Regions from separate parts of the Streptomyces sp. NPDC102259 genome, predicted to be linked through region 2. Evidence: riboswitches for the same ligand, from Rfam matches in the RefSeq annotation. Region 2 holds a riboswitch; the other holds the start of a gene.
What was found. Region 2 has a riboswitch for ZMP and ZTP ahead of ACIRPU_RS08390 (bifunctional 5,10-methylenetetrahydrofolate dehydrogenase/5,10-methenyltetrahydrofolate cyclohydrolase). Riboswitches for the same ligand answer to the same signal wherever they lie in the genome.
Positions count from the first base shown of each region.

Region 1 (15,020 bases), on a different contig from region 2:
CGCCGTCGAGTTGACGCTCGTACTGCGCCCGCGCGCCGAGGTAGGTGAGGATGCGGCCCCTGGTGCGGGCCTCGATCCGCCCGGGGGTGCCGGGGGCGACCGGCCTGCCGTCGGGGTCCGCGACCCGGACCCGGGTGAAGCCCGGGATCCCGATCCCCACCCGACGTCCGTCCGCCCGCTCCACGCTGCGCCGGGTGAACCACTGGAACGCGACGGGCCCGGTCTCGCTCTGCCCGTACAGCTGGATCAGCCACGGGGCACGCCGGCGCGAGGCGCCCAGCAGCCGCCGTACCGTGCGCGGATGGATCGCGTCGAACGTGGAGCCGTACGACTTCACCCGGGACAGCGGAGCACCGGGCGCGTCGGCCAACTCCTCCCACAGCACGAAGGTGTTGGGATGCGTCTCGACGATGCCGGGGCGGTGCCGGACCAGCAGCGGTCCCACGCTCGCCGGGTCCGGGTCGGTGATCAGCACGAGCGGGCTGCCGAAGTGCAGCAGGACGCCGAGCAGATGGTAGAAGCGCGAGTGCACGAACGACATGTGCAGCGCGGCGGTCTCGCCCCGGGTGGGCCAGCCCATCGCCTTCTGCGGCACCAGCCGGTTCCACATCGTGTTCGGGCAGTGCACGGCCAGCTTGGGGACGCCGGTGGTGCCCGAGCTGTGGGTGATCAGGGCGGGCTCACGGGGGTGCAGCCGGACGGGAGCGGGCGGCTCGGCGCCGGCGTACTGCGCCAGGGGCTCGGCGCCCGGCGCGTCGTCCACGGAGAGGATCCGGCGCACCCGCGCGTCGATGCCGGCCTCCTTCAGCGGCCCGGCCAGCTTGGCCCGGTCGGTGATCAGCCAGGGCTGCCGCAGCCGTTCGAGCAGCTGCCCGACGACGGGGCCGGCCAGACCGGGGGAGAGGAGTACGGGGACCGCGCCGATACGGGAGACCGCGCAGGTCAGCAGCACGATGTCGACGTTGTCCGTCTTGTGTACGACCACCTGCTCCGAGGGCCGCACCCCGGCCGCCCACAGCCGGCCCGACAGCTCCTCGACCACGTCGGCCAGGCCGTCGTAGTCGAGGTCGACCCCGAGGGAGGGGTGGGTGTCCAGCGGCCGGTCCAGGGTGACGAAGACGGCTCCGTGCCGGTCGGCCGCCCGCCGGAACAACGGACCCAGGTAGAACCCGCGGTCGGCGAGCAGGGATTGCTGCGACATGTGGCTGTTCCTCTCAGACACGGACCCGGACCCGGACATGGACCCGGACACGGACCCGGACCCGGTCACCACGCCCCCTGGCGCACCAGGTGGCGGCGGAGCTTTCCGGTGGGAGTACGGGGCAGCGACGCGACGAAGCTGACACTGCGCGGCACCTTGAACGCGGCGAGCCGCTCCCGCGCGAGCGCGACGAGCTCGTCCTCCAGCCGCGCCAGACCGGTGGGGCCGGCGGGGGAGGCGGTGGGGGCTGTGGGGGCCGTGGGGACGACGAAGGCGCGCAGGCGGGTGCGGCCCCGGCCGTCCGGGACGGCGGCGACCGCGACCTCGCGGACCGCCGGGTGGGCGCGCAGAGCGGCCTCCACCTCCAGCGGGGAGACGGTGATCCCGCCGACCATCTCCATGTCGTCGGTGCGGCCCAGGTGGCGGTAGGAGCCGTCCGGTTCGCGGCGCGCCCGGTCGTGGGTGGCCAGCCAGCCGCCGACCAGCGTGCGCCGCGTCTCCTCGGGCCGGTTCAGATACCCGGGCGTCACCGTCGGCCCGCGCACCCACAGCTCCCCCTCCGCACCGTCCGGCACGGGCCGCCCGGCACGGTCGCGCAGCTCCACCTCGAACCCCGGCACGGGACGCCCCACGGTGCCCGGACGGTCGTGGCCGAGACTGTTGGCACAGAAGGCGTGACCGGCCTCGGTCGAACCGATCTGCTCCAGCACCGGCGCGCCGAGCAGCTCGGTGATCTGTCCGCCGAGCCCGTCCGGCAGGCCCTCGCCGGCCGACACCGCGACGCGCACCGAGGCGAAGCAGGCCGTGTGACCGCCGCCCCGGTCGGCGACCAGCGCCGCGTACGCCGACGGCACGGAGTAGAGCAGGCTCACCCGGTGCCGGGCGACGAGTTCGTCGACGGCGGCGGGTGTCGGACGCCGGTCCACCAGGACGGCGCTGGAGCCGGAGAAGAGCGGGAAGACGAAGGCGTTGCCGAAGCCGTACGCGAAGTACAGCTTGGACACCGACAAGGTGACGTCCTCCTCGGTGATTCCGAGCAGCCGCCGGCCGATGAGCTCGTGGTACGTCCCCGGATCGCCGTGCGTGTGCACGACGCCCTTGGGGCGGCCCGTGGTGCCGGAGGTGTACTGCACGTACAGCGGTGTCCGCGCGTCCACCGGGTGGGCGGCGGCCGGCTCGGCGGCGGGCGCGAGCGCGAGGAGCTGGTCGGAGCCCAGGCGCGCCCGGTCGGCGAAACGGTCCTCGAGAGCCGGCCCCGTCACGCACAGCGCGGCGTCGACGTCCTCGGCCATGAACGCGTGCTCGGCCGCGGGCAGTTCGGGATTGACCAGGACGGCCACGGCCCCGAGCCGGGCGACGCCGAGGAAGGCCGCGACCCACGCGATCCCGTCGGGCAGCGCCAGCAGCACCCGGTCCCCGGCCCGCACCCCGTGCCCCGCGAGCACCCCGGCGGCCCGCGCCCCCAGGTCATGCGCCTCACCGTGGGTCCACACCTGGTGCCCCTGATGAAACGCGGGCCGCCCACCCCACCCACGCCGCTCGGCGAGCGAGGCGAGATCCGCGGCGAGGTTGCCGACACCGACACCGACGCCGACACCGGCGCCTGCACCGACCCCCCGGCCCCCGGAACCACCGGGCGACCTCGTCGTGGGCTGCGAAGCCGTCGTGGGCTGTGACGTGGTCATCGGGCGGCGCCCTTCGCGGTGGCCGGGCCGGGTGCGGGGGGCGTGCCCCGGGAGCGGCCCGCGCCCGCCCGCCCCGGCGCTCCGGGCGCCCGGGTCGGCGCCGCGCCGTGCTCCCGCAGGGCCCGCATCTGCGCGGCCGTCTTCAGCAGCATCTCGTCGTACTCCGCGACCGGATCGGAGTCCAGGACGATCGCGCCCCCGGCCCCCATCCGCAGCAGACCGTCGGCCAGGACGGCCGTGCGGATGACGATGTTCAGGTCCGCGCCGCCGCTGCACCCCAGATAGCCGAGGGCGCCCGCGTACACGCCCCGCGCCTCCGTCTCGAGACCGTCGATGATCTCCAGCGTGCGCTGCTTCGGCGCCCCCGTCATCGACCCGCCGGGGAAGCAGGCGCGTACGCAGTCCACCGCGTCGGTGCCCGCGCGCAGCCGGCCCTCGACGGTGGAGACGAGCTGGTGCACGGTGGCGTACGTCTCGGTGGCCATGAGCCGGGAGACCCGCACGGTCCCGGTCCGGCAGACCCGCCCCAGATCGTTGCGGAGCAGGTCGACGATCATCAGGTTCTCGGCGCGGGTCTTGGCGTCCGCCGCCAGCTCGTCCCTGAGCCGGGCGTCCTCCAGCGGACCGGCACCGCGCGGCGCGGTCCCCTTGACGGGCTTGGCCTCGGCGACGCCGTCCCGGGTGATCCGCAGGAAGCGTTCGGGCGAGGAGCCGGCCACGTCGAGGTCGCCGAACTTCAGGAAGGCCGCGTACGGCGCGGGGTTGACGCGGCGCAGCACCCGGTAGAAGCCGTAGGCGTCGTCCGGAGCGGGTAGGACGGCGGCGTCGGTCAGACAGATCTCGTAACTGGTGCCCGCGGCGAGCTCGCGCCGGCAGGCCGCGATGTCCGCGAGGTACGTCGCCCGGTCCCGCACCAGCCAGGGCTCGACCTCACCCACGCCCGCCTCACCGCTCCCGAGCCCCGCCCCGCTCACCGCGAGGGCACCGGCGGCACCGACCGCCTCGACGCCACCGGCGGCACCGACGGCACGGTCTGCCGGGCGGTCCGCCGGGGTCTCGGCGGGCAGTGAGGTGAGCCGGGCCAGCGTGGTCTCGAGCCAGTCGGTGGCCTCGTGGGTGGCGTGCGGGGTGTCCTCCGCCAGACAGACCGCGTAGGTGAAGCCCTTCTCGTGGTCCACCGCGATCAGCCGGTCGGCGAACAGCCAGCAGGCGTCCGGGGTGGTGGAGCGATGCCGGTTCGGGGAGCCGCAGTCGGCCTTCGTCTCGTAGCCGAAGTAGCCGACATAGCCGCCGGTGAAGTCGAAGGGGAGCCCGGTGGCGTCGACCCGACGGTTCGCCAGCTGCCGCTTGAGATAGTCGAAGACGCTCGCCCGGACCTTGCGCGTCGGCCGCCCCGCCCGCTCGATCTCGCAGCGGCCGGCCTCGACGTCGTACCGGACGAACTCGGCGAGCGGACCGCTGTCGTCGCCGAAGAAGGAGAAGCGGGAGAGTCCCCGCTCGACCCGGGAGCTGTCCAGCCAGAACGCCCGCGGCGAGTCGGCGTACAGCCGGGTGAAGGCGGCCTCCGCGTCGATCGCCTCGGCGATGCGGCGGGTGTGCAGCCGATGGACGGGCCGGTCGGCACGGCGCGGGTGGGGGACGGTCGTCCTGGGGCTCGGCATCGCCGCCGCGTCCGGGGTGACCGCGGTGTTCTTCGTACGCGTCTTGCGGGCCCGCTCGGCCGTCAGGTTCCGGAAGTTCACGAGCATCCGGTGGCCGTACTCGGTGAGCACCGACTCCGGGTGGAACTGCACGCCCCACAGGGGCCGTTCGCGGTGCCGCAGCCCCATCAGGACGCCGTCCTCCGCCCAGGCGGTGGCCTCCAGGGAGGCGGGCAGCGGCTCGCGTACGGACAGCGAGTGGTAGCGGACGGCGGTGAAGTTCTGCGGCAGACCCTGGAACAGGTCCCGTCCGTCGTGGCGGACGGCCGACAGATGCCCGTGCCGCGGCTCCGGGGCGGGCGCCACCCGGCCGCCCTCCCCGTGCGCGATGCCCTGGTGGCCGAGGCAGACCCCGAGCACCGGCACCGGGGACTCGGCGAGCACTCTCGCGCTGATGCCGAAGTCACGCTTCTTCGACGGATGCCCGGGTCCGGGCGACACCACCACGTTGTCGAAGGCGGCGATATCGGGAACGGCGTCCGCGGCGGCGTCATTGAGGATCACCACCGGTTCCTCGCCGTTGACCTCGGCGATCAGTTGGAACAGGTTGTACGTGTACGAGTCGTAATTGTCGATGAGCAGGGTCTTCACCCGCCCACCTCCTCGGGGTCGTTCTCGGGTGCTACGCGGTCCGTCGTTTATGCCGTCCACGAAGCGCTTGGAGCGGTGGATACAGCCATTTCTTGAAGAAACGCTGAAGGCGTGGCATGAGAATCCAGGTGACAAGGGCCGTCACGCACAGGCAGAGCAGCAGTGTGCGAATGAACGGATTGAGGCCACCGAGATAGGGAAGCGCGATCAGATTAAAGAGGAGCACGGGCGGGAAAACCGCGCTCATATTCACAAACCATAACTTCCATTTCGACGGCGGGGCCGGCGCCCTGGGTGCGGGGGTCTGGGAGTCGAACCAGGCCTTGGAGCCGCGCACGCTTCTGCGGTCCGTCTGCCGGGCGATGCCCAGCGCCCGCTCGTCCCACTCCACCCTGGCGGCCGAGTCCTCCCAGGCCCGCGCCGTGCCTTCGGTCGCGAAGCGATAGACCACATGCCACTCCGCCTCTCCATCGACAAGTACACCGCCCCCCAGGAAGCCGGGTTGCCGTGCGCTCGCGCCCAGCATGGCCCACCCCCAGGAGTGGAAGTCGGCCTCGCGGCCCGGCACCACGCGATATGCGGAGGTGACGGTGACGGGATTACTGGTCACACCGTCGAGTACGCAGCAGAGAGCGCTTGCGTTCACAGGTTCTTCAAACTTCTACAACTGTCTCGTCCTGTCCGGAACGCGGCTTTTCATCGTCTTTTCAGCGGTCTTGAGTCCTTCTGTCGAACGGTACTGTCGGTAACCTTTCCGGGATTCCTGGAAGCGCTTGCCGGTAAGTCGAGAGAAGTGCACGATCGAGCCTCCGGCGAATTTCCTGATCGAAGGAGAACCATGTCCAGGTACGACTGGAGCCTCACTCACGAGGGAATCGAACAGGCTCGTTCCGCAATAGAACCGATCCGAAAGGAAGTGACCGCCCACCCGATCTATCAGCGGATGAGCAGCCGTGCGGACCTGGCGGTCTTCATGACGCACCACGTGTTCGCGGTCTGGGACTTCATGTCCCTGCTCAAGTCGCTCCAGCGGGACCTCACCTGCGTCGACGTCCCCTGGGTGCCGCGCGGCTCCGCGGTCAGCCGGCGGCTCATCAACGACATCGTCCTCGTCGAGGAGAGCGACGAGCTGAACGGCGGCTTCACCAGCCACTTCGAGCTGTACCGCGCGGGCATGGACGAGGCGGGCGCCCCCACGGCCCGGATCGACACCTTCATCGCGCTGATCGCCGAGGGCCACGACGTGCCGTCGGCGCTGCGGGTCGCCCAGGTCCCCGCCCCCGCGGCCGAGTTCGTGCGCACGACCTTCCAGATCATCGCCGACCGGCCGCTGCACTGCCGGGCCGCCGCCTTCGCCTTCTCCCGGGAGGACCTCATCCCGGACATGTTCGACCAGGTCATCGAGAAGGAGGGCACCGACCGGCTCCCGCTCTTCCGTGACTACCTGGCCCGCCACATCGAGGTGGACGGCGAGGAGCACACCCCCATGGCCATGCAGATGGTCGCCGACCTCTGCGGCACGGACGACACGCGCTGGCAGGAGGCCGTCGAGACGGCCATCCTCGCGCTGGAGGCGAGGATCCGCCTGTGGGACGGCATCACGGCGACGATGGCCTGACCGGCGGCTCCGGCGCCGGCTCCGATGCCGACCCCGCCGGCGGTGCCGTTTCGGGCGCCTCACCGAACCGGGCCAGCGCCAGCGCCCCCGCCACCGCGACCGCGAAACCGAGCACGGCCAGCCAGCCGAGCCCCTCCCGGGTGCGGTCGCCCAGCCACACCACGCCCACCAGCGCGGGGCCGATCGTCTCGCCGATCACTATCCCGGCCGTGGCCGTCGTCACCGACCCCCGCTGGAGAGCCGTCGTCAGCAGCAGGAACGCGGCGCCGCCCCCCAGCAGCAGGGCGTACAGCGCCGGGTCGGTGAGCAGCTCCGCCGGGTCGAGCGAGTCGATCAACCGCACCGCCACCTCGACCACCCCGAACCCGAAACCGGCCCCGAGCCCCAGCACCAGCGCCCGTCCGCGTCCGGTCAGCCGCCTTCCGGCCAGCCCCAGCAACAGCACCCCGGCCGCCGCGCCGAGCATCACCCACGGCAACGCCGGCGGCCCGCTCTCCTCGCCCTCCGTCCCCGCCGCCACTCCCAGCATCGCCAGTCCCGCGCACACCACCCCCACCGCGGCCCACTCGGTCCGGCTCAGCCGTACCCTCAGCAGCCGCGCCGCGACCACCGCCGTCACCGCCAGGCTGGCGGCGAGGGCCGCCCCCACGGCGTAGATCGGCACCGAGCGCAGCGCGGCGATCTGGAACACGAACCCCAGCCCGTCCAGCCCGAGGCCCGCCAGATAGCGCCACTGCCGCACCGCCCGCAGCAGCAGCGCCGCGTCCCCGCCGCTTCCGCCGGCGGCCGCCCGCGCCGCCATCGCCTGAAGCACCGTCGCCGTACCGAAGCAGACCGCCGCGCCGAGGGCGCACACCATTCCGAAGAGCACGAAAGGACTGTAGGGGAACGGCTCGTGGGCGGGCCGCCTTCGGCCGCTCCCGGCACGGTGTCTAGGCTGACGGCCGGAAATCGTCGTAGGGGCGATGCGGCGAACGGGGAGACGGAACATGGCGGACGCGCGTCGGAGACTTCGCTCGGGCACGGTCGTGCTCGGCGGCATGGGAGTGCTCGCGGCGGCCCTGTCCGCCTGCTCCTCCGAGCCCGACAAGCGCTGCGTCGACCGCGACAGCTACAACCTCACCAAGGGCTACAAGGTCGTCGCCGACAAGAACTGCAAGTCCACGTCCGGCACGTCCGGCAAGGCGGGCAAGTCCGCCACGGCCGCCACGGACGACGCCTGGTACTACGGCGGCGACAAGAAGGGCTCCTGGGTCGACGGCGGCTCCTTCACCAAGCCGGGCAAGGGGTCCAGCGGCTCGACCGGCTCGAGCAGCAGCAGCGGAGGCAGCAGCAGCGGCAGCAGTGGCGGCGGCGGAGTCGACCGGAACGGCTTCGGCGGCGACAGCGACAGCGGCAGCGGTGTCGGCAAGGGCAGCTCCGGCAAGGGCAGCTCCGGCGGCTGAGCGCCCGAGCGGCTGAACAGGACACCGGCACCGTGCGACGTCACAGCATCGAACCCCGCCCCGACTGGCAGCGGACCGTCGAGGAACAGGGTCTCGTCTACCCCCTCACCCGTCACCCCGACGGCGGCCTGCGCCCCTACTGGGACGAGAGCGCCTACTACGTCTTCACCCTCGACGAGGTCGAGGCGCTGGAGGGGACCGTCGAGGAACTGCACACCATGTGCCTGGCGGCGGCCGCCCACCTCGTCGAGTCCGACCGTCTCGCCGACCTCGGCATCACCGACCCGCGGATCGCGGCGGCGGTCGCCGAGGCCTGGCGCCGGCGCGATGAACTACCGTCCGTCTACGGTCGTTTCGACCTCCGCTACGACGGCACGGGACCGGCGAAACTCCTGGAGTACAACGCCGACACCCCCACCTCGCTCGTGGAGGCGGCCTCCCCCCAGTGGTTCTGGATGGAGGAACGATTCCCCGGCGCCGACCAGTGGAACTCCCTCCACGAACGCCTGATCGCCGCCTGGAAGAAGCAGGCCCCCCTGCTCCCGCCCGGCAGCCCGCTCTTCTTCGCGCACTCCTCGCAGGACGAGCTGGGCGAGGACCTCATGACGGTCGCCTACCTCAAGGAGACCGCCGAGCAGGCCGGCCTGGACACCGACTGGATCTCCATGGAGGAGATCGGCTGGGACCCGCTGTCCGGCCGCTTCGTCGACCGGCAACTCCGCTTCATCCGCAGCTGCTTCAAGCTCTACCCCTGGGAGTGGCTGACCAGCGACCGCTTCGCCGGCCATGTCCTCGACACCCTCGACAACGGCGGCGGCACCGGCACGACGTTGTGGATCGAGCCGGCCTGGAAGATGCTCCTCAGCAACAAGGCGCTGCTGGCCGTCCTGTGGGAGCTGTACCCCGGGCACCCCAACCTCCTCCCCGCCTACCTCGACGGCCCCCGCGAGCTGGCGACCACCACCGGCTACGCGGCCAAGCCGCTGCTGGGCCGCGAGGGCGCCGGCGTCACCCTGCACGAGCCGGGCGGCGATCCCGCCCCGCGCACTGACGAGGCCTGCTGCTACCAGCAGTTGGCGCCCCTCCCCGCGTTCGACGGCAACCACGTCGTCCTCGGCGCGTGGATGGTGGAGGACGAGTCGGCCGGCCTCGGCATCCGCGAGTCCTCCGGCCTGATCACGGACGAGTACGCCCGCTTCCTGCCCCACGTGATCCTCTAGACCTCCGGGCGTCCAGACCTCCAGACCTCCAGACCGCCAGACCGCCAGACCGCCGGGCCTCCGGGCCCTTTCGAGACCCCGGATCCCCGCCCCCCCTGATCCGGGGGGGGCGCTCCGGATCCGCTGGAGGTGTGGTCCTGCGCGGGTCCGACGTCGCTCGCATGGTGGACGCCGGACCTTGGGATTCGGACGTGGCCGGTAGGCTGGCGAGCGGGCCGTGACTGGCGCGCTGGGATGGGACGGACCATCGGGGAGCGGCCTGTGAGCGACAAGAGTGCCGTGCGCCTGGGCCAGACCGAGCACCGTGACCGCACGCCACGCCCCCGGAGGCCGACGACATGTCCGAGCAGCAGTCCCTCTCCACCGAGTCCACCGCCTTCCGTGCCGCACTCGACGTGATCCGCGCCGTCGAGCCGCGCGTCGCCGACGCCATCGGCCAGGAGGTCCACGACCAGCGCGAGATGCTCAAGCTGATCGCCTCGGAGAACTACGCCTCCCCGGCCACCCTCCTCGCGATGGGCAACTGGTTCAGCGACAAGTACGCCGAGGGCACCATCGGCCGCCGCTTCTACGCCGGCTGCCGCAACGTCGACACCGTCGAGGCGCTGGCCGTCGAGCACGCCCGCGAGCTCTTCGGCGCCCGCCACGCCTACGTCCAGCCGCACTCCGGCATCGACGCCAACCTCGTCGCCTTCTGGTCCGTCCTCGCCGACCGCGTGGAGGTCCCCTTCCTCCAGAAGACCGGCGTCCGCCAGGTCAACGACCTCTCCGAGGCCGACTGGGCCGAGCTCCGCCAGGCCTTCGGCAACCAGCGCATGCTCGGCATGTCCCTGGACGCGGGCGGTCACCTCACCCATGGCTTCCGCCCGAACATCTCCGGCAAGATGTTCGACCAGCGCTCCTACGGCACCGACCCGGCCACCGGCCTGATCGACTACGAGGCCCTGCGCGCCTCGGCCCGCGACTTCAAGCCGCTGATCATCGTCGCGGGCTACTCCGCGTACCCCCGTCTGGTGAACTTCCGGATCATGCGCGAGATCGCCGACGAGGTCGGCGCGACCCTCATGGTCGACATGGCCCACTTCGCCGGCCTGGTCGCGGGCAAGGTCCTGACCGGCGACTTCGACCCGGTCCCGCACGCCCAGATCGTGACGACCACCACCCACAAGTCGCTGCGCGGCCCGCGCGGCGGCATGGTTCTGTGCGACGACTCGCTCAAGGACCAGGTCGACCGCGGCTGCCCGATGGTCCTCGGCGGCCCGCTCCCGCACGTCATGGCCGCCAAGGCCGTCGCTCTGGCGGAGGCCCGGCAGCCGTCCTTCCAGGACTACGCCCAGCGCATCGTCGACAACTCCCGCGCCCTCGCCGAGGGCCTGACACGGCGCGGCGCGACCCTGGTGACCGGCGGCACGGACAACCACCTGAACCTGATCGACGTCGCCTCCTCCTACGGCCTCACCGGCCGCCAGGCCGAGGCGGCGCTGCTCGACTCGGGCATCGTCACCAACCGCAACGCCATCCCCGCCGACCCGAACGGCGCCTGGTACACCTCCGGCATCCGCATCGGCACGCCGGCGCTGACGACGAGGGGTCTCGGGACGGCCGAGATGGACGAGGTGGCGTCCCTGATCGACCGGGTCCTCACCACGACGGAGCCGGGCACGACGAAGTCGGGCGCCCCCTCGAAGGCCGCCCACGTCCTGGACGCGAAGGTCGCGGACGAGATCTCCCGGCGGGCGACCGACCTGGTGGCGGGCTTCCCGCTGTACCCGGAGATCGACCTCGGCTGACCCCGGCGGCGCCCCGGGCGGCCCCCATGGCCGCCCGGGACCCGTTCCGGGCGGTCTCCGCGCTCTGAGACAATGATGAGCATGGCCTCTGACCGACCCCGCGTGCTCTCCGGAATCCAGCCCACCGCAGGCTCGTTCCACCTCGGCAACTACCTCGGCGCCGTCCGCCAGTGGGTGGCCCTCCAGGAGACCCACGACGCGTTCTACATGGTCGTCGACCTGCACGCGATCACGGTCCCGCAGGACCCGAAGGAGCTCAGCGCGAACACGCGGCTGGCCGCCGCCCAGCTGCTCGCGGCCGGTCTCGACCCGGACCGCTGCACGCTGTTCGTCCAGAGCCACGTCCCCGAGCACGCCCAGCTCGCCTGGGTCATGAACTGCCTCACCGGGTTCGGCGAGGCGAGCCGGATGACCCAGTTCAAGGACAAGTCCGCCAGGCAGGGCGCCGACCGCGCCTCCGTGGGCCTGTTCACGTACCCGATCCTCCAGGTCGCGGACATCCTGCTGTACCAGGCCGACGAGGTCCCGGTCGGTGAGGACCAGCGCCAGCACATCGAGCTGACCCGCGACCTCGCCGAGCGCTTCAACGGCCGCTTCGGCGAGACCTTCACGATCCCGAAGCCGCACATCCTGAAGGAGACGGGCAAGATCTACGACCTCCAGGACCCGTCGATCAAGATGAGCAAGTCGGCGTCCACGCCGAAGGGCCTCATCAACCTGCTCGACGACCCGAAGGCGACCGCGAAGAAGGTCAAGAGCGCGGTCACGGACACCGACACGGTCGTCCGCTACGACACCGAGAACAAGCCCGGCGTCAGCAACCTGCTCGGCATCTACTCGACGCTGACCGGCACCGGCATCCCCGAGCTGGAGCAGCGGTACGAGGGCAAGCTCTACGGCGCGCTCAAGACGGACCTCGCCGAGGTCGTCGTCGACTTCGTGACGCCGTTCCGGGACCGCACCCAGCAGTACCTGGACGACCCCGAGACGCTCGACTCGATCCTGGCCAAGGGCGCGGAGAAGGCGCGCGCCGTCGCCGCGGAGACCCTCTCCCAGACGTACGGGCGCGTGGGCTTCCTGCCCGCGAAGCACTGAGCGGCGCTCGGAAGCACGCGGTAGCACTCCGGGCGCACCGCACATCTGTTCCTCCGGGCAGAGCGCTGCACATCACTTTCCCTGCGCCTGCCCAGAGCACAGCTGTGGCCGTACAGTCGATAGCCGTACGACTGAGTACGAACCCGGCACCACACCCCGCCATGACGACATGACGACAGGAGAAGACGTGGGGACCGTAACGATCGGCGTGTCGATCGCGGTCCCGGAGCCTCACGGCAGCCTGCTCCAGGAGCGGCGCCTGGGCTTCGGCGACGCCGCGGCTCACGGCATCCCCACGCACGTCACGCTGCTGCCGCCGACCGAGGTCGGGTCGGGCGCGCTGCCGGCCGTCGAAGCGCACCTCACCGAGGTCGCCGCGGCCGGCCGCCCCTTCCCGATGAGGCTGTCCGGCACCGGCACCTTCCGGCCCATGTCGCCGGTGGTCTACGTGCGGGTCGTCCAGGGCGCGGAGACCTGCGCCTGGCTCCAGCACCGGATCCGGGCCGCCTCCGGGCCGCTGACCCGCGAGCTCCAGTTCCCCTACCACCCGCACGTCACCGTCGCGCACGGCATCGACGACGCGGCGATGGACCGGGCCTTCGAGGAGCTCGCCCACTACGAGGCCGCGTGGTCCTGCACCGGCTTCGCCCTCGCCGAGCAGGGCGCCGACGGCGTCTGGCGCAAGCTGCGCGACTACGCCTTCGGGGGCGCGGTCGTACCCCCGCAGGCCGCCCACGTCGACCGCGGCTCGCTGCCGACCCGCTAGCGGCCCGCCCGGTACTTCCGGCAGGCTCTAGACCGGCAGCCTGCGGAACAGCCCGCGGGGCGCGTGGCGCAGCAGCGACATCACCACGCGCAGCACGCCCGGCACCCACACCGTCTCCGAGCGGCGCCGCAGCCCCAGCTCGACGGCCGTGGCGACCGCCTCCGGGGTGGTCGCCAGCGGCGCCTCCGCGAGCCCCGCGGTCATCTTGGTCCGGACGAACCCGGGGCGTACGACCATGACGTGCACGCCCGTGCCGTGCAGCGCGTCCCCCAGCCCCTGGGCGAAGGCGTCGAGGCCCGCCTTGCTGGAGCCGTAGATGAAGTTCGAGCGGCGGGCCCGTTCGCCGGCGACGGAGGACAGGACGACCAGGGAGCCGTGGCCCTGGGTCTGCAGGGCGCGCGCGGCGACCAGCCCCGACGACACCGCCCCCGTGTAGTTGGTCTGCGCGACGCGCACCGCGGCCGCCGGGTCGCGCTCGTCGTTCGCCTGGTCGCCGAGGACGCCGAAGGCGAGCAGCACCGCGTCGACGTCGCCCTCGGCGAAGACCTTGCCGAGGACCGCCTCGTGGGACTCCGGATCGAGCGCGTCGAAGGGGACGGTGTGCACGTCCGCCCCCAGGGTGCGCAGCTCGGCGGCGGCCGACTCCAGGGCGGGCGACGGGCGGCCGGCCAGCCACACCGTGCGGGTGCGGCGGGCGATCAGACGGCGCGCGGTGGCCAGCGCGATCCCGGACGTGCCGCCGAGGACGAGAAGGGACTGGGGGAGGCCGAAGGCGTCCTTCATGGTGACTCCTGGAAGTTGAGCCGGCGGGCGAGGTCCGACACGAACACTCCGCGCGGGTCCAGCTCCGCGCGCAGCGCGCGGAAGTCGTCGAGGCGCGGGTACATCGCGCTGAGCAGTTCGGGGCGCAGCCGGGAGTCCTTGGCGAGGTAGACGCGGCCGCCGGCGGTGGCCACCTCCTCGTCCAGCTCGTCGAGGAAGGCGCCGAGGCCGGGCAGTCCGGCCGGGATGTCCACGGCGAGGGTCCAGCCCGGGCGCGGGAAGGAGAGCCAGCCGGGGTCGGCGTCCCCGAACCGTTTGAGGACGGCGAGGAAGGACGGGCAGCGGCGGGCGGAGATGCGCCCCACGATCCGGCGCAGGGTGTCCTCCTGGCCGTACCCCACGACGAACTGGTACTGCACGAAGCCGTCGCGGCCGTAGACGCGGTTCCAGTGCGGGACGCCGTCGAGGGGGTGGAAGAAGGCGGACAGGCTCTGGAGTTCGCCGGTGCGCGCGCGTGGCGCTCCGCGGTACCAGAGCTCGTTGAACAGTCCGACGGTCGTGCGGGTGAGCAGGCCGCTCGGCAGGAACGCGGGAGCGGCCGGGAGCCGGGGCGGGCGGAACGCGAGCGGGGCCCTGCGCGCGCGGGCGGGCAGCGCGTCCAGGGGCGCGTGCTCGCCACGGGTCAGGACGGCGCGTCCGGTGGCGGCCCCGCGCGCGAGGAGGTCGATCCACGCGACCGAGTAGCGGTGGCGGTGGTCGCCGGCCGTCAGCCGGGCCATCAGGTCGTCGAGGTCGGCGGCCCGCTCGGTGTCGACCGACATCAGGGACGTCCCGACCGGCTGGAGCCGGATCCTGGCCGTCAGGACGACGCCGGTCAGGCCCAGGCCGCCGGCGGTCGCGTCGAACAGGTCGGTGCCCTGGTCCACCGTGCGGATCGTGCCGTCCGCCGTGAGCAGTTCGAAGGACAGCACATGACGGGTGAAGGACCCGGACACATGGTGGTTCTTGCCGTGGATGTCGGCGCCGATCGCGCCGCCCACGGTCACGTACCGGGTGCCGGGGGTCACGGGCACGAACCAGCCGAGCGGCAGCAGGACTTCCATGAGCCGGTGCAGGGAGACCCCCGCGTCGCACAGGACGCTGCCGT
Region 1 covers NZ_JBIWMA010000009.1:214,640-229,659, forward strand. Annotated here, with positions in the region: gene ACIRPU_RS22455 (class I adenylate-forming enzyme family protein) at 1-1,201, opposite strand, end outside; gene ACIRPU_RS22460 (benzoate-CoA ligase family protein) at 1,267-2,886, opposite strand; gene ACIRPU_RS22465 (chorismate-binding protein) at 2,883-5,177, opposite strand; gene ACIRPU_RS22470 (hypothetical protein) at 5,209-5,787, opposite strand; gene ACIRPU_RS22475 (DUF3050 domain-containing protein) at 6,016-6,795, shown strand; gene ACIRPU_RS22480 (DMT family transporter) at 6,776-7,654, opposite strand; gene ACIRPU_RS22485 (hypothetical protein) at 7,785-8,240, shown strand; gene ACIRPU_RS22490 (glutathionylspermidine synthase family protein) at 8,273-9,460, shown strand; ZMP/ZTP riboswitch at 9,668-9,758, shown strand; gene ACIRPU_RS22495 (glycine hydroxymethyltransferase) at 9,799-11,250, shown strand; gene trpS (tryptophan--tRNA ligase) at 11,332-12,345, shown strand; gene ACIRPU_RS22505 (2'-5' RNA ligase family protein) at 12,533-13,111, shown strand; gene ACIRPU_RS22510 (decaprenylphospho-beta-D-erythro-pentofuranosid-2-ulose 2-reductase) at 13,139-13,894, opposite strand; gene ACIRPU_RS22515 (FAD-binding protein) at 13,891-15,020, opposite strand, start outside.
Region 1: it holds a riboswitch for ZMP and ZTP, as region 2 does, so the genes downstream of both, ACIRPU_RS22495 (glycine hydroxymethyltransferase) here and ACIRPU_RS08390 (bifunctional 5,10-methylenetetrahydrofolate dehydrogenase/5,10-methenyltetrahydrofolate cyclohydrolase) in region 2, are expected to answer to the same signal.

Region 2 (15,020 bases):
GTGCGGCTGGAGTACGAGAGCGGGATCACCGCCGAGAACCTGCCGGACGCCGATCTCGTCGTGGCCGGCGACGGTGTCCACAGTGCCCTGCGCACGCACCACGCCGACGACTTCGGCGCCGAGCTCACCCCGGGGCGCAACGCCTACATCTGGCTCGGCACCACGAAGGTGTTCGACTCCTTCACCTTCGCGTTCGTGGAGACCGAGCACGGCTGGATCTGGTGCTACGGCTACCCCTTCAGCTCCGAGCAGAGCACCTGCGTCATCGAGTGCGCCCCCGAGACCCTGGCCGGACTCGGCCTGGACCGGGCGAGCGAGGGGGACGGACTGGCCCGCCTCGAGAAGCTCTTCGCGCACATCCTCGACGGCCGGCCCCTGATCGGCCGCGCCGCCGCCGACGGCAGCACCCAGTGGCTGACCTTCCGCACCCTGACCAACCGCAGCTGGTACCGCGGCAACCTCGTCCTCCTCGGCGACGCCGCCCACACCACCCACTACTCGATCGGCGCCGGCACCACCCTCGCCCTGGAGGACGCCATCGCCCTCGCCGAGGCCCTGCGCGAGAGCACCGACCTGCCGGGGGCCCTCGCCCGCTACGAACAGGAACGCAAGTCCGCCCTGCTGTCGCCGCAGAGCGCCGCCCGCTACAGCGCCCAGTGGTACGAGAACCTAACCCGCTACATCGACCTCCCCCCGGAGCAGATGTTCGCCCTGCTCGGCCAGCGTCACTCCCCGCTGCTGCCCTACGTCCCGCCCCAGCTGTACTACCGGCTCGACCGGGCGGCCGGGCAGCTGGAAGCCCTGCGCCGGTTCAAGCGCTGGCTGGGGCCGAAGGTGGCGCGCGGCGCGCACGCCAGGGCTCTGACCTCGCGAAAGTAGCCGGGAGACAGTCGCGGCGGTTCGGGCGAGCATGGGGTGAATGACAATTCACTGCTACGGTGAATTGTCATTCACCCTTTCGCGTTTCCTTCAGGCCGCTGGAGTGCCCATGGCGTCGCCCGCTCCGATACCCGCCCCGGCCGGGGGAGCCGCCCGTCTGCGGTCCCGCCTCACCATCCCGGTCCTGGCGTACTGCGGCATCCTCATGGCGGTCATGCAGACCGTGGTCGTCCCGTTGCTGCCCGACCTGCCCCGGCTGACCGGCGCCTCGGCGGGCGCGGTCTCGTGGATGGTGACCGCCTCGCTGCTGTCCGGCGCGGTCCTCACCCCCGTCCTCGGTCGCGCCGGGGACATGTACGGCAAGCGGCGGGTGCTGCTCGTCTCGTTCGGCCTGATGGCCGCCGGCTCGGTGATCTGCGCCCTCACCTCCGACATCGGCGTGCTCATCGCGGCCCGGGCCCTCCAGGGCGCCGCGTACTCCGTCGTCCCGCTGTCCATCAGCATCCTGCGCGACGAACTGCCGCCGGAACGCCGGGGATCCGCCGTAGCGCTGATGAGCTCCACCGTCGGCATCGGCGCCGCGCTCGGGCTGCCGGCGGCGGCCGTGGTCGTGCAGTACGCCAACTGGCACGTGATGTTCTGGGTGACCGCCGCGCTGGGTGCGACCGGTGTCGCGCTGGTCCGGTGGGCGGTGCCGGAGTCGCCCGTGCGCGAGCCCGGCCGGTTCGACGTGACGGGGGCGCTGGGGCTGGCCACCGGGCTGGTCAGTCTGCTCCTCGCCGTGTCCCAGGGCGGTCAGTGGGGCTGGGGGAGCGCCCGCATCGTGGGCCTGTTCCTCGCCGCCGTGATCGCCCTCGGCCTGTGGTGGTGGCACCAGCTGCGCACCGAACAGCCCTTGGTGGACCTGCGGTTGGTGTCCCGGCCGAGAGTGGGCCTGTCCCATGTGGCGGCGCTCCTGACCGGTTTCGCCTTCTACGCAAACTCCCTGGTGACCGCCCAGTTGGTGCAGGCGCCCGAGGCGAGCGGGTACGGACTCGGGCTGTCCATCGTCCAGACGGGCCTGTGCCTGCTGCCCGGCGGCATCACCATGCTGTTGTTGTCGCCGCTCTCCGCCCGTATCTCCGAGAGGCGCGGACCGCGGATCACCCTCGCCCTCGGCGCCGCCGTCATCGCCTCCGGGTACGCCGTGCGCATCGTCGACAGCCGCGACCTGTGGATGATCATGGTGGGGGCGACGGTCGTGGCGACCGGCACCACCCTCGCGTACTCGGCGCTGCCCTCGCTGATCCTGCGTGCTGTCCCGCCCGGACAGACCGCCTCGGCGAACGGCTTCAACGTGCTGATGCGCACGATCGGCCAGGCCGCCTCCAGCGCCGCCGTCGCCGCCGTCCTCGTGCACCACACCGGCCTCGTCGGCGGAGCACCGGTACCGACCCTGCACGGCTATCTGCTGGCGTTCGGCGTCGCGGGCGCGGTGGCCCTGGCCGCCTGCGCGGTGGCGCTCAGCATCCCCGGCGACGGCGGACCGCACGGAGACGCCGGACCGGACGGCACACGGCGAGCCCGTGGCCGTACCCGCTCCGTCAGCGACGGGGCGTTGGAGGGAACATGAGTGCCGTGAGCACTCCACCCGACGCCTCGGCCGCGACCGAGCCCCCGTCCCCCGCCCGGCGCGACGCCGAGGCGACCAAGGCGGCGATCCTGCGAGCCGCCCGGTACCTTCTCGCCCGCCAGGCGCACGCCGACATCACGCTCAAGGCCGTCGCGGAACGCGCCGGGGTGAGCGCGCCGCTGGTCCTGAAGTACTTCGGCAACAAGGACGCCCTGTTCGCCCGGGTGATGTCCTTCGAGGAGGACGCCGACGCCCTGCTCGACGCCCCGCTGGCGGAGCTGGGCCCGCACATGGTCCGGCACGTGGTGGCGAGTCAGCGCGAGCGCGGCGCCGACCCCGTGTTGCGCATCGCGTTCGCGCCCCTGCACGGCGACCACGGCGACATCCTGCGCGCCAACTTCCGCACCCAGGTCACCGAACGCCTGGCCGCCCGCCTCACCGGCCCCGACCCGGGGATCCGCGCCGAACTCGCCGTCGCCGCCGTGGTCGGACTCGGCGTGATGTTCGGCATCGCCCGCGGGCGCGAACTCAGGGCCGCGCCGATCGAGCACATCGTGGACCGGTACGGGCCGACGGTGCAGGCCCATCTGGACAGTCCCGACAGGCCCTGACCACCCCCGACCGTCCCTGACTGTCCCCGGCCGTCCCTAGGGGAACAGTCGCCCGTGCAGGGGCGCGCGGAACACCCGGTGCGGGTCCAGCCGTTCCAGCACGGCCGCCGCCTGGTCCCAGGCGCCGCCGAAGGACTCCGGCACCACCGTCCCGAGCACCTCCGCGTCGCTCCACGCGGCCTCGTCCGTGTAACCCCAGCCCTTCGACCACTCCACCCGGGTACGGGCGTGCGTGCCGTCGTACGTCGAGAGCAGGAAGCGTTCCAGTTCACGGTAGAACGCGTCGGCGTACGGCGTCCCCGGCAGCGTCAGCACGTCGAGCCACACGGCCGTGTCCCACTCGGGGTGGTCCGGGTCGGGCCGCAGCGCGGAGAGCGACGGCGCCAGGGCGCCGGTGAGTCCGGCCTCCGCCGGATCGTCGAGACCGGTCACCCGGATCTCCACCGACCCGTTGACGGGGAAGCGGCCCAGGGCGGCGTACGCGGTCAGCCGCTCGCGGTAGAAGGAGGTGAACTCGGAGACGACCCGCTGGACCTGGTCCCGGCCGGTCAGGACCGCGTACCCGTTGGCGTGCACCCGCAGGGTGGTCGGCCTGATGTACAGCAGCGTGTTCTTCGACGGCCCCCACACGTCCGCCGACAGGGTCGCCACGAGCCCGAGCGCGGCCACGTCGAGCTGCGCGTTGCCGAGCACCGGCGCCAGATACCAGGCCGCGTCCGCGACCATCCGCCCGGCCAGGTCCGCCACCGGCATCGGGACGTTGTCGGAGAAGGGGTAGGGGTACGGCGACGTCACGCGCCGCGAGGTGAGCGGTCTGGTCGGTTCGACGGACCACACCTTGAGCCAGGGGAACTCGGTGAACGCGAACCAGATGGCCTCGACCCGCCCCTCGGCCTCCAGGAAGTCCGCCAGGCTCCGCCCGTCCGCGCCGGGCGCCGCGAACAGCTCCTTCGCCGGGATGTCCGTACGGCTCACGCACCGCAGGTTGCTGTTCGCCCCCACCCGCAGCACCACCTCGGTGACCAGCGACCGCCCGAGATGCGTGAGCAGCGCCGCGCAGTCCGCCTCGTCGCGCCGGTAGGTCCGCAGGGCGTAGGCCCCGCTGTCCGCGTCCCACACCACGGCCGTCAGGGAGAGGACGCGGTTGCTGAGCGAGCCGTACGTCTGCCCGGGCAGCCGTTGCTCGCCCCGCGCCGGTACGGCGGTGCCGTGCGCGTCGACGGCGAGGGCGCCGCCCAGGGTGAGGTCGCCGGGGGCCGGTGCGGCGGTGACGCCGAGGCCGTGTCCTTCGAGGTAGGTGAGCAGCACCTCCAGCGTGACCCCCGTCCCGGCCCGCACCTCGTCGGCCGACTCCAGGGACAGGCCGGTCAGGTGCGCGGCGGTGTCGACGAGCAGGACCGGCGCGTCCGCGGGCAGGCCCGCCGGGACGGTCAGGGGCGACCAGCCGTGCGAGGCGCCCCGGGGCCGGACCGCCCAGCCGTGCCGCCAGGCCCAGTTGACGACGTCCACCGCCTGGGCGTGGTCCTCGGGCGCGCAGGCCCACAGGCCGGTCACGGTGATCTCGCCGTCCCAGTTGCGGTACGCCGTACGGGAGAGGGGCACGTCCGGCGGGAAGTCCGGCAGTTCCTGCGCCGCGACGGCCGGATCGGCGGCCACCAGGAGAGGCACGCCCGCCAGGGCGGCGGCAGCGGTGCCCAGGAAGCCACGACGGGTCCAGGAGGGGTCCCCCGGCTGATGGTTGCTCAGTGAACGATCGGTCACGCGCTCACGGTAGGGGCCTGTCGGCACATACGGCCGCCGTGTCGAACAACGACACTCGTGAGGGTGAAAGATTCACAGGTGGGGCCCGGAGCGGCCCGTTCCGCACCAGGTCACGACGGATGACAGACTGACGTCATGGACGAGCGCGAATTCGGTAGGTCTGGTCAGCACGCATCCGTCGTCGGTCTCGGCACCTGGCAACTGGGCGCCGACTGGGGAGACGTCGACGACAAGGAGGCCCTGACCGTTCTGGAGGCGGCGGCCGAGTCGGGGGTCACCTTCTTCGACACCGCCGACGTCTACGGCGACGGCCGCAGCGAGCAGACCATCGCCACGTTCCTGAGCGGCCGGCCCGACCTGCATGTGCTGGTCGCCACCAAGATGGGCCGCCGCGTCGACCAGATCCCCGAGAACTACGTCCTGGACAACTTCCGCGCCTGGAACGACCGTTCCCGCCGCAACCTCGGAGTCGACCGCATCGACCTGGTGCAGCTGCACTGCCCGCCCACACCCGTCTACTCCAGCGACGAGGTCTTCGACGCCCTCGACACCCTCGTCGAGGAGGAGCGCATCGCGCACTACGGCGTCAGCGTGGAGACCTGCGCCGAAGCCCTCACCGCGATCGCCCGGCCGGGGGTGGCGAGCGTGCAGATCATCCTCAACCCGTTCCGGCTGAAGCCCCTGTACGAGGTGCTTCCGGCGGCCCGAGAGGCCGGCGTCGGCATCATCGCCCGCGTCCCCCTCGCCTCCGGCCTGCTCACCGGCAAGTACACCAAGGACACCGTCTTCCCGGAGAACGACCACCGCGCCTACAACCGGCACGGCGAGTCCTTCGACCAGGGCGAGACGTTCTCCGGCGTCGACTACGCCACCGGCGTCGAGGCCGCCGTCGAGTTCGCGGCACTCGCGCCCGAGGGGTACACGCCGGCCCAGCTCGCCCTGCGCTGGATCATCCAGCAGCCCGGCGTGACCACCGTCATCCCGGGCGCCCGTTCGCCCGAGCAGGCCCGCGCCAACGCGGCCGCCGCCAAGCTCCCGGAGCTGACCGGGGAGACCCTCGCGGCGGTCCGCGACCTCTACGACCGGCGGGTGAAGGAGCAGGTCGAAGGGCGCTGGTAGCCGGAAACAGGGCGGCGGACCGGAGAGAACCGCCGCCCACGGGGTACTCGCGGCGAGAGGGGACCGACCACTCGAACCGGGAGGACAGCACACGTGACCGATACGGCGACGAAGGCCGAGCAGCGCACGGGGCGGGACGAGACCGAGGAGGAGAGAGCCGACCGCATGTGGGGGGAGCTCATCCAGGAGATCAGGGTCGCCCAGACGGGTGTGCAGATCCTCTTCGGCTTCCTGCTCACCGTCGTGTTCACCCCGCGCTACACGGATCTCCAGCACGTCGACCAGGTCATCTACATCGTGACCGTGGTCCTGGGCGCCTGTGCGACCGGCGCCCTCATAGGTCCCGTCTCCCTGCACCGCCTGGTCTCCGGACGGCGGGTGAAACCGCAGGCGGTGCGGTGGGCGTCCCGGCTGACCCTCGTCGGCCTGCTCCTGCTGCTGGCCACCATGACCGCCTCGCTGCTGCTGATCCTGCGCGTGGCCACCCACGACGCGTTCGTGCCCTATCTCGTCGCGGGTGTGTTCACGTGGTACGCGCTGTGCTGGTTCGTGCTGCCGCTGTGGACCCGGCGCCGCTACACGACGCGCTGACGCCGGACCGCACGACGCGCTGCCGCCGGACTAGCCGGCTTCGGGCGCGGTGCCCCGGGCTCCGCGCAACGCGGTGATACAGCTGCCGATCGCCTGCTGAAGCTCCTCCAGCCGCTGGACCATGTCGTCCTCGTAGAACTCCTGCGCGTCGGCGTCGTCGAAGGTCAGCTCCTCGAACACCTTCGTCGCCCGCTGGAGGCTGCTGTAGAACTTCGTGCGCCGTTCCTGGACGCGCAGCTCGGGGTCGGCCTCGACGGTCTCCACGACCAGGCTCTTCATCGTGTCGTAGGCGTCGCTCGCCCACTCTCCGGCGTCCTCGTCGTCGTTCAGTTCGTCGAGCAGCGAGAGGTGCCGCTCGGCCTCCTGGCGCAGCTCGGCCGGCGCGTCGAGGGTCTGCCCGGCGGGCGTCTTGATCTGGCCGGACTCGGCGATCTGACGCACGTACCCGATGCGGTCGGCCGAGCGGCTCTCGGTGGCCACGGCCTTCTTCAGGTCGTCGGTGCGTACGACGTCCCGGGCCAGCTCCACCTGGAGATCGGGGTCCTCCTTGATGCGGTCCAGGAGGGCGGCGCGGGCCGCACGGGCCGTCGAGGGGTCGGCGAGGATCGCGGCGCGCAGGGCGGTGGGGTTCTCCGCGACCTCCAGCGCCTTCGTCGGACGGATCCCCTCGGCCTCGGCGGCCTCCGCGATCGCGGTACCGCGCTCGGAGCCGGCGCTGGAGCGGGAGACGTAGTAGGTCAGCCACACCTCGGCGTCCGGCAGCTCGACCTCCTGGCCCGGCGCGAGCTCCTCGAAGTGCGGGACGAGGCCGCCGTCCGCGGCCCGGTCCCAGGCCTTGTAGTACCGCATGACGCGGTCGGGGGAGCAGCCGGCGAGCGCGGCGAACTCCTTCGCCGGCACCTTCGGCGTCTCGTCCGCGCTCTGCCCGCCCGGCCGGACGCTGCGCGCCACCATCAGGCCGAAGGCCCACCCGCCGGTCCGCGCGTAGACGCCGAACTCACGGGCGTCCCGCGCCACCAGGTCGGACAGGGGCGCGGGGGACGTCTGGGCGGACGTCTCGGGCAGATCGATCGCCAGGGTCACGGATGACTCTCCTCTGCGGGCTGCTGGACGTAGGATCGGCACTGCGAACGTGCAGACCGGCAGCCTATATGCACCGCTTGGCGATGTTTTGCCGGACCAGCGCGCGGGCCGGGCGGCCCGTCAGCCGAAGGCGTTCCGCAGCGCGGGCAGCAGCGTCTTCTCCGACCAGTCCAGGTACGCGGGCTGGGAGTCCCCGCCGATCTGCACCAGGGCGATCTCCGTGAACCCGGCCTCGGCGTACGGACGTACGGCCTCGACGAAGTCGTCCGGATCGTCGCCGCACGGGATCGAGGCGGCGACGTCGTCGGGCGTCACGAACTGGGTCGCCGCGTCGAAGGAGTCCGGATGGGGCAGTTCGGAGTTCACCTTCCAGCCGCTGCCGAACCAGCGGAACTGGTCGTGCGCCCGCTTCACGGCCGCGTCCCGGTCGGGGTCGTGGCAGACCGGAAGCTGGCCCACCCGCGGCTTGCCCGTGCCGCCGTGGCGGTCGAACGAGGACAGCAGGTCCGCCTTCGGCTCGGTGGCGATCACGAGGTCGGCCAGCCGTCCCGCGAGTGCGCAGGACCGCTCGCCGGAGACGGCGATGCCGATCGGCGGCGGTTCGTCGGGCAGGTCCCACAGCCGGGCGGAGTCCACGTCGTAGTGGGTGCCGTGCCGGGTCACATGGCCGCCCTCGAACAGCGCGCGGATGATCTCCACGGCTTCCTCGAACATCTCGTGCCGCACGTCCACGGAGGGCCAGCCGCCGCCCACCACATGTTCGTTGAGGTTCTCCCCGGAGCCCAGCCCCAGCCGGAAGCGTCCCTCGGACAGCAGCTGCATCGTGGCGGCCTTCTGCGCCACCACCGCCGGGTGGTAGCGGAAGGTCGGACACGTCACGTACGTCATGAGCGGGATGCGGGACGTGGCCTGGGCGGCGGCGCCGAGCACACTCCACGCGTACGGCGCGTGGCCCTGCGAGCGCAGCCACGGGAAGTAGTGGTCCGAGGTCACCGAGAAGTCGAAGCCCGCCTGCTCGGCCCGCACCACGTGGTCGACCAGATCGCGGGGGCCGGCCTGTTCGGTCATCATCGTGTATCCGATTTGCACCATGGAGCCCGAGTCCCCGGCCGCCGGGGGAGGAAACGGACCCGATGCGGGAAACGCCCAGTCCTCACGCGTCCTGTCCGGTACGTCACTCACCGGCGTCGGTGTGCAGGTTGCGTGAAAGGCTGGGTAGGAGGCTTGTCCAGGCGGGCTATGGACGGGAGTCGAAGTGGACTGGGGTCGGTTCGGGCAGCAGATGGCCTCGATGGCGCGTGACCTGCTGGCGCAGGATTCGGTCGACGACACGCTGGAGCGGATCACGGCCTCGGCCACCGAGCTGGTCGACGGCTGCGACGCGGCCGGCATCCTCGTGCTGCACGACGCGAAGGTGGAGACCCTCGCCCCCACCGACCAGCTGGTCCTCGACAGCGACCGGCTCCAGGAACGGCTGGGCGAAGGGCCCTGCTTCGACGCCGCCCGCAGCGCGCGGGGCGAACGGGTCTTCCGCATCGCCGACCTCACCTGCGAGCGGCAGCGCTGGCCCGCCTATGCCCCCAGGGCCCACTCGCTCGGCGTGGGCAGCATGATGGGCTTCCTGCTGTTCACCGAGGACGAGGACCTCGGCGCGCTGAACCTCTACTCCCGCAAGCCCGGCGCGTTCGGCGAGGCCAGCGAGACGGCCGGCTGGCTGCTCGCCTCGCATGCCGCGGTCGCCTTCTCCAGCGCCCGCACCCACGCCCAGATGGAACAGGCCATCACCACCCGGCACGCCATCGGCGAAGCCATGGGCATCCTCATGGGCAGCCACCACATCACCGAGGAGCAGGCCTTCGACGTACTGCGCCGCTACTCGCAGGAGAACAACATCAAACTCCGTGAAGTCGCCCGGATGGTCTGCGCGGGGCGCAGCCTGCCGTAACCGCGGAGGAAGCGGGCGGCCTCCCTGGCTCGTGGGCTGAACCAGCGAGGCCTGGGCCAGGCCAGCGCCCCAAGGGAAGCGCCGCTGAACCCGGCTTGCACATTCAAGTCCCCAGTCCTGCCTTCCGCACACACCGCACGCCCGCGCAGATCCCACCCCGGGGCCGCCCCGCGTCGGCGCTGTGCTGCCGACGGCAGGTCATCGGCGGGCGAAGTGCGCTTCGCGGTAGTCGTCGAGACGGTCGAGGACGAGCAGCAGAATGCCGCTGAGGAGACTGTCGTGCCGACCGCTCCGGGCAAGCCCGTCCTGTCCGCCGATCGCCCGGGCCCGGGCGATCGGCTCCGTGGGATCGGCGCCCTCCAGCGCGCGCATCAACGTGTGCCGCACGGCGTCCAGCAACGGGCCGGGACTGTCCGAGGCGCGACCGGCAGGGGGGCCGGACGTCGGCAGCCCGTTCGCGGCACGCAGCTGGTCGGTGAGGCAGTGCAAGGGAGCCGCGGTGCGCTCGGCCAGGTGGATGCGGTGTCCGACCTCGTCGAGCGCGGCGGCCGAACGGCGACGCGTCACACTCCAGCGCAGCGCCCGCCGGGCCCGGTCCAGATCCCGCCCGAGGTCATGGGGCTGCTGCCACAGATCCCCGGTCTGCCCCGCCCCCCGTCGAAGCGGGGGCCGGTCGGAGTGGCGGTCCAGGTCCTTCAGCAGAGGGTCCAGGCCGTCGCGGTAGGCGTCGAGCCGAGCGGCCAGGAGGCGGCAGGGGTCGGGAGGCCACAGCAGGGGGCCGAGGAGGACGACGACCGCGATGCCGACCAGGTTCTCCAGGACGCGCTGCTCCGGGTAGCCGGAGACGGGCACACCGAAGACGAGCACGGCGCTGACGAGCACCTGTGGACTGGGAGCGCCGTCGATGCGCAGCAGCAGGCCGGCGAGGTATCCGACGCTCACCACCACGGCCAGGGAGAGGGTGGACACGGGAAGCCAGCGCAGGGCGATCGCCGCGATGCCCACCCCCAGCAGGACGCCGCCCAGACGGTAGAGCCCCAGCCGAGGCGCCCACAGCGGGATCCCGGACAGGGTGAACACCGCCGGCAGCACGGCGGCGACCGGGGCGCCGCTGATGCCCAACTCGACCGACAGGTACCACGACAGCGTGGCGCACACGACCATCCGGGCACCGCCCCGCAGCTCCTGCCCGCTCACCCGGCGCAGGCCGCCGAACGCCAGGTCTCCCCGTCGGCCGAGGGTGCTCACGGCCGACGGCATCGTGCGGCCCAGCCGGAATGTCCTTCCCCGTACGGCGGCACGAGCGCACTCCTCTCCCACAGGCGATGAGACCCGACCAGATTACGAGCCGCCCGCACGCCCGCAGGTTTCCACGCAACGTGTGTCCCGCCCCCGACGCACCGGTCGGCTGAAATGGTGGAGGGGGGCGGCCGGGGCGGCAGCGGAGGGCTCAGCCTCCGGACCTAGGTCCTTGATCCGATGCGCGTGCGGTCGGGAACATGCTTGGCTGCTGTCATGACCGAATTCAGCGCGACCGAGCGCGCGTACCTGGAGTCACAGCGGTTGGGGCGCCTCGCGACGGTCGACCCGTCGGGGCAGCCGCAGGCCAATCCCGTGGCGTTCTTCCTGCAGGAGGACGGCACGATCCTCATCGGCGGGTACGCCATGGGGGAGACGAAGAAGTGGCGCAACCTCAGCAAGAACCCGAAGGTCGCGCTCGTCGTGGACGACATCGTGAGCCTGCAGCCCTGGAAGGTGCGCGGTGTGGACATCCGAGGCGAGGCCGAACTCCTCACCGGGCCACATGAGTTGGGCCCGCACTTCAGCGAGGAGGTGATCCGCGTCCACCCGAGGCGGATCCACAGCTGGGGCTTCGAGGACTAGCCGGAACCATGCCCTGCCGCTCACGCCGACGCACTTGTCGGCGGCATCGCGCCACAGGCTCGCCCGGTGTCCCGCGTCCCGTGTCCGGCACGGGTCGTGGGATACGGCGTGGGCGCCGCCGTCGCCGATGTGGACGGGCTGCCGTACCGCTACCGGGCGGAGGTCGCCGACCCGCGCGGGCCGCGCACGACCCGTATGCCTTGCCGCCCCCCCTCGTCGGCAAGTCGCCTGCCGGCTGCGGGCGTTGACCGGTGGAAGCGTGTCGCGTGCACTACAGTGCGGCGTGGGCCGTGACTGGCGCTGAGGTGGAGCACCACCGGGGAGCGGTCTGACGAGACGTCGTTGTCGCCGTGCGCCTGGGCAAGTGGTCAGCCACACCCGGAGGGCGACAATGTCCCTGACTCAGACGGCCCGGCTCATGGATGGCACCGGTCCTGCCGCACGCATCGTCGAAGAGGCCGCTGCCCAGGCTGCGGAGATCTCACGGCGCACGGGGACCAGTCCCTGTCTGGCGACGGTGCTGGTGGGAGAGGACCCCGCTTCGGTCACGTACGTCCGCATGAAGCGGGCGCGGTGCGCGAAGGCGGGCATCCGGTCCCGGCACCTCGCGCTGCCCGCCACCACCACGACCGCCGAGCTGATCGACACCCTCGCCGGTCTGTCCGAGGATCCGGACGTGCACGGCATCCTGCTCCAGCATCCTTGCGGCCCGCACATCGACGAGCGGGCGGCGTTCGAGGCCATCGCCCCACAGAAGGATGTCGACGGGGTCACGACGCGTTCCTTCGCCGCGATGAGCTTCGCGCTGCCGGGCTTCGTGTCCTGCACCCCGGGCGGGATCATGCGACTGCTGGAGGCCCACGACGTCGACCTCGCCGGCAAACACGCCGCCGTGGTGGGCCGCAGCGCGATTCTCGGCAAACCGGTGGGGATGCTCCTGCTCGCCAAGGACGCGACGGTGACGTACTGCCACTCCCGCACGGCCGACCTGCCCGGGATCGTCCGGGAAGCGGATGTCGTGGTGGCGGCCGTGGGACGGCCCCGGCTGATCCGGGGCGAGGACGTCAAGCCCGGCGCGGTGGTGATCGACGCCGGCTACAACCCGGGCAACGTGGGCGACGTGGACTTCGACACCGCCCGCACCCGCGCCCGTCTGATCACCCCGGTGCCCGGCGGCGTCGGGCCGATGACCATCGCCGTCCTGCTCGCGCAGACCGTGGACGCCGCCGCGAGCCAGCTCGGAATCCAGCGCCACTGACCTCTTCCCCGAGCGCACCCCCGGCCTGCCGCCCCGCCGCCCCCGGCTCCTGGTCGGCCGGGGAACCTCGCCGGGGGTGCGTCTCCGGCCGGTCGTCGGCACTGGGCACGGAGCCGAGGAGTGGGAGCAGGGGGAGCCCGTCCGTCGGAGTGTGATGGAGGCCATAATTCCGGTCGGCCGATCTTGGAATGCGTGAGCCTGCGCCACGGCTGCACGGTTCGTGGGCCTCCCCTGTCCTGGGGGGCGCACCGGGCAACGGTGGCCGGCGCGACTGACCACAGGAGCAGGGCCATCGCGGTCCCGCCCGCTCCACCGCATCCGGACCGCCGCCCGCGAAAGGTACTCCCGCTCCATGCCACTGGCCCTGCTGGCCCTTGCACTCGTCGCGTTCGGTATCGGTACGACCGAGTTCGCCACGATGGGGCTGCTGCCCCAGATCGCCGACGGCGTCGGCGTGTCCGTACCGCACGCCGGCAACATCGTCTCCGCCTACGCCCTCGGCGTCGTCGTCGGCGCCCCCCTGCTGACGGCCATGGGCGCGCGCATCGCCCACAAGCGTCTCCTGCTCCTGCTGTCCGGGCTGTTCGTGGTCGGCAACGTCGCGTCCGCCCTCGCTCCCGACTTCGGCTCGCTCTTCGCCGCACGATTCCTGGCGGGCCTGCCCCACGGGGCGCTGTTCGGCGTGGGCGCCGTCGTGGCCTCCCGGCTGGTCGCCCCCGAACGAGCCGGGCGGGCCGTGTCGAGGATGTTCCTCGGCCTCACCATCGCCAACATCGTCGGCGTCCCGGCCGGCACGGCCCTCGGACAGCAACTGGGCTGGCGGTACGCCTACTGCGCCGTCGCCGTCATCGGCCTCGTCGCCCTCGCCGCGCTGGCCGCCTTCGTCCCCCACCAGCCGCGCGGCGACCAGGCCGGCATCCGGCACGAGCTGCGGGCCATGGGGAACAGGCAGGTCGCCCTCGGCCTGGCCACCGCCGTCGTGGGATTCGGCGGCTTCTTCGCCGTCTACAGCTACCTGGTGCCGATCCTGACGCACCTGACGGGCTTCTCCGACGCCTCGACCACCTGGGTCCTCGCGCTCTACGGCGTCGGAATGACGCTGGGCACACTGATCGCGGGCCCGCTGACGGACCGTGCCCTGCGCCCGACGCTGTACGGCGGGCTCGCCGTGCTCGGCGCGTCGCTCGTGACGTTCTACTTCACGGTCCACAGCACCGTCCCCGCCCTGGTGACACTCGCCTTCATGGGCGCGATGGGCGCCCTCGTCACCACCCCCGTGCAGATGCTGCTCATGGCCAAGGCGAAGAACGCCCCGACGATGGCGGCGGCCTCCAACCACTCCGCCTTCAACCTGGCCAACGCCGGCGGCGCCTGGCTCGGCGGCCTGGCAATCTCGGCGGGCTGGGGCTGGGCCTCGCCCGCCCTGGTCGGCGCGGCCCTCGCCGCCGGAGGCCTCGGTCTCGCCCTCCTCGGAGGTTTCACGGACCGTGGGAACGGAGGCTCCGAGGTGATCAGTTCGTCGGAGGCCGAAGCCTCGACGGAGGTCGGACACGTCCCGACCGTCTGACGACGGCCACCTCGTCGCGGCGTCCGGACCGCGAGCGACGGCTCATCCGCGCCGCTGCGGCAGCGGGCGCCGGGGCACCCGGCAGGAAGGTGGAGCCGCGTCCGCTCGCGTGACACCCTGACGACCGTGATCATCAGGGTGAGCGAGGCACGCGTACGTCCTGAACGGTTCGAGGAATTCCGCGACATGATCGTCTCCGCGGTACGCGAGTTTCCCGGCCGTTACCCGGGGCTGATCGACCACGAGGTACTGCTCGCGCCGCCCGATTCACTGCTGTACGTCAGTCGCTGGCGCAGCGAGCAGGATCTGGTCGGCTACGTCGGCGAACACTGGCGTGACCAGCCCGTGGTGCTGCCGGGCGAGGACGAGTACCTCGTGGCACCCCTTCAGCTGCGCCGCTTCGCACCCGCATCTCTGGGCTGATCCCCCCGCGGGGCAGCGTCTCCTTTCCCCAACCCACTGTCCTGACCAGGCAAGATGGGCACATTAGGTGATGTTGCGGAGACTCGGGGAAGAAGTTGCGGCAACCGATAGGAGGTTGTCGTGGAGGGTGGAGATCTGGAACTGGGCGAGTTGCTTGCCGCTGCCGAAGCAGCCCCGCCCGGTGAGTCCGTCGATGTGGTGGCACACGATCTGCAAAAGCGGTTCGGAGCCGAGCGTGTGTCATTCCTGTTCGTCGACCTCATCGGTCAGCGACTGGTACGCCTCGC
Region 2 covers NZ_JBIWMA010000002.1:843,413-858,432, forward strand. Annotated here, with positions in the region: gene ACIRPU_RS08335 (FAD-dependent monooxygenase) at 1-879, shown strand, start outside; gene ACIRPU_RS08340 (MFS transporter) at 989-2,491, shown strand; gene ACIRPU_RS08345 (TetR family transcriptional regulator) at 2,488-3,102, shown strand; gene ACIRPU_RS08350 (cholesterol oxidase substrate-binding domain-containing protein) at 3,139-4,863, opposite strand; gene ACIRPU_RS08355 (aldo/keto reductase) at 4,999-5,982, shown strand; gene ACIRPU_RS08360 (DUF6328 family protein) at 6,148-6,573, shown strand; gene ACIRPU_RS08365 (hypothetical protein) at 6,604-7,656, opposite strand; gene ACIRPU_RS08370 (LLM class F420-dependent oxidoreductase) at 7,777-8,748, opposite strand; gene ACIRPU_RS08375 (GAF and ANTAR domain-containing protein) at 8,912-9,601, shown strand; gene ACIRPU_RS08380 (aromatic acid exporter family protein) at 9,800-10,849, opposite strand; gene ACIRPU_RS08385 (PPOX class F420-dependent oxidoreductase) at 11,117-11,485, shown strand; ZMP/ZTP riboswitch at 11,766-11,854, shown strand; gene ACIRPU_RS08390 (bifunctional 5,10-methylenetetrahydrofolate dehydrogenase/5,10-methenyltetrahydrofolate cyclohydrolase) at 11,877-12,743, shown strand; gene ACIRPU_RS08395 (MFS transporter) at 13,096-14,310, shown strand; gene ACIRPU_RS08400 (antibiotic biosynthesis monooxygenase) at 14,437-14,733, shown strand; gene ACIRPU_RS08405 (PP2C family protein-serine/threonine phosphatase) at 14,854-15,020, shown strand, end outside.